One region of the Teredinibacter purpureus genome, then DNA from elsewhere that is predicted to be linked to it. Evidence: predicted binding sites of a transcription regulator. Region 1 holds the regulator's gene; the other holds the start of a gene.
The links. The regulator LexA, encoded in region 1, represses DNA repair genes until DNA is damaged. The targets are predictions, from matches to a motif close to ACTGTNTNTANANACAGT.
Positions count from the first base shown of each region.

Region 2: the regulator LexA is predicted to act here: its motif matches at 1,906-1,923, upstream of recA (recombinase RecA).

Region 1 is NZ_CP060092.1:3,606,824-3,610,519, forward strand. It holds gene H5647_RS15840 (DUF6763 family protein) at 6-326, shown strand; gene H5647_RS15845 (hypothetical protein) at 366-782, opposite strand; gene H5647_RS15850 (hypothetical protein) at 792-1,052, opposite strand; gene lexA (transcriptional repressor LexA) at 1,306-1,908, shown strand; gene H5647_RS15860 (cell division inhibitor SulA) at 1,934-2,362, shown strand; gene H5647_RS15865 (hypothetical protein) at 2,550-2,807, opposite strand; gene H5647_RS15870 (DUF6586 family protein) at 2,949-3,443, opposite strand; gene topA (type I DNA topoisomerase) at 3,451-3,696, opposite strand, start outside.
Region 2 is NZ_CP060093.1:62,095-65,790, reverse strand. It holds gene H5647_RS21050 (hypothetical protein) at 1-341, shown strand, start outside; gene H5647_RS21045 (hypothetical protein) at 393-644, shown strand; gene recA (recombinase RecA) at 729-1,772, opposite strand; gene H5647_RS21035 (hypothetical protein) at 1,931-2,887, shown strand; gene H5647_RS21030 (FtsH/Yme1/Tma family ATP-dependent metallopeptidase) at 3,138-3,696, opposite strand, start outside.

The DNA.
Region 1 (3,696 bases):
TGGTTATGGCAAAGATATTCCCAGTAATCGGTGTCTGGTATCAAGACACGTCAAGCAAGCAACTTTTTGAAATTGTCGCATTAGATGAAGATAATAGCGCCATCGAGATTCAATACGAAGACGGTGATATCGACGAATTTGAACTGGACACTTGGGGGCAATTAAATCTAGTGGTTGCGGCCGCCCCTGAAGACGCTAACGCAGGTTATGGTGCATCATATGCTGAACCGTGGGAAGACAATCCAAACTCTATTAATAGCGGTTATGGCAACCCACTCGAAACGATAGAACCAGAGCCTTTTCTCGGCTTCGACGACAGCCTATAAACATTGAAATAGGCCACAATTAGCACATCACGTTTTAGATTATTCTTTCAGGCAGGCATCCGCTCTACTGTTTAACTGTTTCTTTTGTCTTATTCCCGCGAAAGGGTCATTATCCCGTAGCGGATTTTCCGAAAAATTTTCGCATGCGGCACCCAAAACGGCTTCTTCCTCTGCATCACGTAACCGCTTGCCGGACTTATTTTTACGTAATATTGCGGGCGGGAAGTTTATAACGTAATAAACAAACGTGCCAATGGCCATAGCAGCCCACTTTACGATGTAAGCAAACCCTAAAGCATTTTCCGTTTGGCTCGCCAGCGAATACTCCACATAATCATCATGAATAAGAGCAATAACAAAATACATAAGAAAAAGGAGTACCGTCGACACTATAAGTGTCTTATAACGCCGCCACACCACGCTAAAGACAATAGATTTTGTTAAAAACTTAAACATAGGGTCACCTTAAGACCAAAACGACAAACCCAAAGCGGCAAGTAACATAAGAATACCCTTATCCTTAAATTCCGCACGTAGCTTATCTTCCTCTTCTTTAACAATAACTTCGAGCACCTCTTCAGCGTAGTCTTCTGGCTGTTTGCCATGCAAGTAAATACGTGTTCGTGCCCGCTCGATCGCTTTTTCTCTAATACGGCTATCCACACGCTCCTTCATTCGACAGTACTGACGCCGCATCCCAGCTCCTTTAAATAGAGTATCAAGCATTCACATTCTCCCGTTCTTTACCCCGCCGACCACTTAAACCTAGACCAACAGTTCCAGCTGCAAGTTTAACAGAGCAATACAGAACAACGAACGGTAACTTACGAAAGCAAGGCACTCTATCTCTTTTAGGCCTTACCACGAAAAGCTTGCGCACACACAAACACTGTATATAATACCAAGTACTGTATATTAAAACAGACTGAAATCACTCAGCTTAACCACCAAGCTGCGCCCATTAGACTGGAGACAACGGATGATCAAACTCACGGCAAGGCAACAGCAAATTTTAGATCTAATTAAGGATCACATTCAAGATACAGGCTACCCACCTACACGAGCTGAAATAGCAGAAATACTAGGGTTCAAATCGGCGAACGCCGCGGAAGAACACCTAAAGGCACTAGCCCGAAAAGGCGCCATTGAAATGATCGCCGGCGCATCACGTGGAATCCGCCTTCCCGAAACGCAAACCGGTATCCCCCTCGTTGGCCGCGTAGCCGCTGGCAGCCCCATCTTGGCAGAAGAGCATATAGAAGATTATTGCGATGTCCCCCAAAGCTTTTTTAGTCCTCAAGCTGATTTCCTGCTAACCGTTCACGGAATGAGCATGAAAGACATCGGCATTTTTGATGGAGACTTATTAGCCGTCCACAAAACGGACCAAGTTCGAAATGGTGATATTGTCGTTGCTCGGATAGAAGATGAAGTAACGGTCAAACGATTTAAGCGTGAAAGAAATCGAGCAATTATCGAATTATGGCCAGAAAACCCGGACTTCGACGTTATTGAAGTCGACCTGAGAGATGAAAACTTTGCAATCGAGGGTTTAAGTGTAGGCGTTATTCGTCGCAGCTAATCCCTGTAAACCAGAGGACATTACCATGGCAAATTCAGCACAAAAAATAGCTTATAATCGAAGCTGTGCCAACTCATCGCCCGTCCACTCAAACTCGGCCAGTTTGACCGAGATTGTATTATCCGGATCAAACGGCATCCCTGACTACAACCTAGTGCTACCGATGCTTGCGCACCTAAGCCAGCAAAGCCAATCCAAATGGTTTACGTGGATAGCCCCGACGGGCATTAGCAAAGCACAACTTCAATCGTTCGGCTTTAATTTAAACAATGTGCGCATCATTCACCCTAAAAATGTTAGCGATATTTCTCGAGTATTCTGGGAAGCCCTGACCAACAATACAAGCAGCACTGTTATAGCAGAGGCTGGAAGCCTTACGGAGTCAGATTTTTATACGCTGGATACCGCCTGTAAAAATACTGGCTGCAAAGGGCTACTACTACGATTTCGTTAACGCCCGCGCAGATTTACAAGCTTGTTAGACTTAAACTCGAAGGGGTACAGGACAAAGATTTATAAGTAACATTGCGAGTATTGCCGCACACGCCTTATGGATATGAAGGTTACCCATAGATCATTAGGGCAACCTATTCTGCTGAGTTAAAAATACGTTTAGGTGGTTTACAGCCGAACTGAACACCTTAATGAAGCGTAAACTCTTCAACCTTTCCCTCTTCTCGGCTCTCTTGCTCTTGAGGGTTTGAACTGTCTTGAATATCACTTGCGGCTTCAAGGCCGGCTTCGATCATTGCTTTAGCAATATCAAACTTTGCTTCATTTAAAAAATAAAGTGATTCTTCCGAAAACTTTATTCGTACGAGAGGCTCACTTCCCTCTTCATCTTTTTGTAACGCAATTTCGCCATCCGCTAATTCAACTATCTCGTATAACATTGATATCTCTTTATCGGTACTGCTTTGAGTCATCAGGGCTACCCCCTACCTATTGACAACCTAATATGTGACTCAAAATTGTATCATTTTTTATGCCCGTATTTTCACTCACTCGGTTAAAAATCTACAATCACGCTAAAACGCCTGTCAAGACTCTATAGACAAACCGCGTTGATTATCGATGAAAGCTCTAAAAGCCTGAATAACCCGCTCAACATCCGCAACCGATAGTTCATCCCATTGTTGTGGAGCGGAGCCACTGGAAGCGATTACATTAACAGCGGACGCAGCAAAAGAACGGGTTACCGGTAGCGAGGAGCCTGCCGTATAGAGGTGGTTAATACTAAAATAAAGCTGCGATAACCACTGAGCAGTATCCGTAGCTAAAACCTGAAGTTCTTTTAGCCTAAAATCGTACGCACCCACATCGAGCCGTAGAAGCTCCTCAGCACCCTCTACGACAACACGCCCATTGGTAATTTCTGAGATATAAGCCTTTAACGCAAGATGCAATTGCAATAATGCCGCCTGCAAAAATGCTTGCTTCGCAAAACCGCTCTGACCCACCAACGCATTCAACTGCGTCCGGGCATAGAGCAGCTGCAAATCGACTTTCTTTTGAAATACTTCTGCAGCAGCCATCTTATGCTTAGCTTGTTGTTTTCTTTTTAGCAGGCGTTTTTTTAACCGCGACTTTCTTCTTCGCCGGAGCCTTCTTCGCCGGCGCTTTTTTAGCTGCGGCCCGCTTAGGAGCTGGTTTATCCGTTACAACCCATTTACTCCCCTCGTAAAAGGCCTTCCAGCCCGTTGCCTTACCATCGACTTCTGACTGAACATACTGTTCTTTGGTTTTGCGGCTATACCGAACAAGCGTATCAATACCGTCACTATCCTG
Region 2 (3,696 bases), on a different replicon from region 1:
ACGATAACACTCCAATATCGCCAGCTCGAAAAGCGTTGCAAGGCACACTCCTTGGTATGTTTTTAGAAACAAAAGAGCGGCGGTACCTGGTGGCCATTCTTTTATATCTCATCGCCTTTGTACTTTTTGCTGGTGTAATTGTTTACGGGTTTAGCGCATTTACTAACGGCAACGTAATGAAAGATGGAAACCATAATTTTTATGGAAAGCTATTTACCATCGTTTGTTGGATAGGAGCTTGTATCTCCACGGGGGCTTTCTGCGCTAGACGTTACGCAATGGGTTTTCAGGCAGGCCTTGTTACGGCTTTTGTTATAGTTCTAACAATTTACAGGCCTTAGATCTAAAACCGAATAATTTGATAGATAATTTTTTTTGGAAGCTAATTGGACATGACCAAACCAATTTACCCAGGCGTATCAGACAATGTCAAAGAAATTCAGAACCAACTTTGTGAGCTTAGGGCTGGCTATTGGGACGTGATTTTTCACACTAGACTTACATTAGAAGAGAAACGTGGATTCACTTCATACTTTAGGTCTGCAGATAAATACGTAACAGACCATGGAGGTGAAAGTATTTTAGATTCCTTTAATAAAACCTGCAAAGATTGCGGTTTCGAAAAATTAATAATTGGTAAATAATTTCGTCAAAAATGATAGCCATTTAAAAAACATATCGTTCTCGCTTGCTGTTGAACTTTAGGTAACAACAAGCGAGAAACAATCTTAGTGAGGCAGTTGACTCTGATCTTGTTTACTGGATTTTGATGGGAGATATTTTTCACGTATTGCCGTTTCAATTTCCGCCCTAGTCTCGGGATTATCAATAAGAAAACCACATACGTTTGCCTTTCCTTGACCAATCTTATCTCCTTTATATGAGTACCAGGCACCGGATTTATCAATGATCCCATCTTTCACAGCAAAATCTACTATTTCTGCTTCACTATTTATTCCTTTATTATAAATAATCTGGAATTCCGCCTGCTTAAATGGGGGAGCAACCTTATTTTTTACAACTTTCACTCTTGTCTCATTACCTATGGTATCGTCTCCCTCCTTAACCGCACCGGTCCGACGAATATCCAATCTTACTGAAGCGTAGAATTTTAAGCTGTTCCCCCCCGTGGTAGTTTCCGGATTACCAAACATTACACCAATTTTCATTCGAATTTGGTTGATAAATATTACTAAACAATTGGCGTTTTTAACATTCCCTGTTAATTTTCTCAATGCCTGAGACATTAAACGTGCTTGAAGACCAACGTGGTGATCACCCATATCCCCTTCAATTTCTGCTTTCGGTGTAAGCGCTGCAACAGAGTCGATAATGACAACATCTACAGCACCCGAGCGAGTAAGCATGTCACATATTTCCAGTGCTTGTTCTCCGCAATCGGGCTGAGAAATAATTAAATCGTCAATATTTACGCCTAATTTCTCTGCATAAATTGGATCTAACGCGTGCTCAGCATCAATAAATGCACATGTCTTTCCAGTTTTTTGCGCCTCTGCAATAACGCTCAAAGTTAATGTGGTTTTACCGGACGATTCAGGACCATAGATTTCGCAAATTCGTCCATAGGGAAGTCCTCCCACGCCTAGGGCGACGTCTAAACCTAACGCTCCAGTGGAGACGGTTTCAACGTTTAAAGCCGATCGATCCCCCATTTTCATTACTGATCCTTTTCCAAACTGGCGCTCAATTTGACCTAAAGCAGCCGCTAAGGCTTTGGACCGATTATCGTTTTGGCTAATTGCACTTTTCATAACTTTCTTCTCCAGTGTAATGCGGTTTCCCGCTAAGATGGTATTGAACCAAGTAACTAACGTATATCACCTAGAAAGCATGTCAAATTCGATGGAAACCACCGTAGTGCATTGAATTTATTAACTATTTAAAAATGTAAATATTCAGAGAGGTCAGCATGGCCAGACGGAAGATCAGCTTAAACGAATTAGTGGGTAATCTTTTTAATGTTCCTGTACCCCCGATGCAATCTGGAAATCCGGATGAGGCAAAGCCGACTACGATTAGGCCTGATGCCCGGGCTGTCCACTTCTATGAATATCACGCACAAAGACTGGGCGGGTTAAGCATGCAAGACATGATGGCACTTGCACTCAACGCAGTTGCTGCGGCTACGAGTACACCGATTAAAACAGAGTTTGAGTTAGTGGTTGACCGGTTCAAACATCTCTTTCAGGCTCATGGCATCCCCCAGATACACGCCAAACACATTATTGATAGTTTAGGAAACTGCTTTCCTTTGGGGGGGATGACCAATAATGACATTCTCCTGGAGAGCTATTCTCCGTCAGTCAAGCAGGCATTAGCGGATATCTTTGGTGTTCGTACAGATTGGCTCTCAGGCACGGCCGACGCAGCAACGGGTGTTGAGCCAATATACTCAAGAGATTATGCATATCCAATTTGGAATAAACTACGAGCTCCTCTAGAGCTTAAGGGTGTCAAACTTCTATCTCGATCTTTACTTGCGGTAACGTCGGAAAGCGACAACGGAATGGAAATAGAAGGTCAAAGCTACCCTTTCGACGTTCTATTGTTTACGGTTCATGAGTGGCAAGTCGACGCCCATATGAAATTTAAAACGTTTCATTTGAATGGTATATTTTCTATGGCGAATAAAGAAGCTAGGACGTGCTTACAAGCACTACTGATCGCTGTAAATCATTTGGAAGACTCCATTCAACTAATTGGGGCGTCATACAGTCAAGATGCAATCACTAACATGAAACTAGGTTTACTTCCTGTTGATTCTTTTGAAAACGGCTTCCCGTCCCTATGGAATCCCATAGATCGACTATCTAAAAATATCGACAGCGAAACTGAAATGCTTTCCGAATTGTTATTATCAAGCTAAATTTTCATCGATATTTAATGTAATGACTTTCCTACTTATTGAAAGACGCTGTTTTGGCACCCTCAAAAGCCATACTTTCACAATCATGTAGACCAATAGAATGGCTGTGATATCCAGACTTCAAGATTACTCAAATATAACTCCACAAATACACTTCCCTACTTATTAATCTTGCTCGAGAAATTACTCATAGGTAAAGTCACTTGCATTCGCTGCACCTTCAAGAAGAGATTAATCACGTTTCTTTCAATCAAATATCGACTCGCGCCACAAAGTCATGGAGTGCATCGCCGTCGGATTCACCATTCACTTCAAGGTATTTTGCCGCCTCATCTAAAAGATTTTTATTCTCGGCGAGCATTTCACTGACCTCGGCCGTTATGCTTTTTTTAATTTCAACCAACGTATTTGAATTTACACGAGCCTCATATTCATTCGTGACACTATGAAACCAATGATAATCACTAACAAATGCTGATAGCATATTTCTCGCTTGCCTCTCCCATCTTTGATTATCTGTTTGAGTACCAACCTGGCAATCTCCATAGGTAATTTCTTCAGCTAATGCCCCGGCTAACGAAACCTTCATTGCCGCTTCATGAGCATGTATTGTACAGATGAAATCATCGTCGAATTCATAACTAACACTACCTAAAGTAGGTTCTTCAAACACCTTAACCTGTGCCGACAGCTTATTAGGTTTTCTGTTGAAATACCGAGTGGCTAGAAGGTGGCCGGCCTCATGATAAGCAACTCTCGAAACTCGTTCTTCTGTTAATGGTTTTTTTTCTCGAGGAGAGGATAGACAC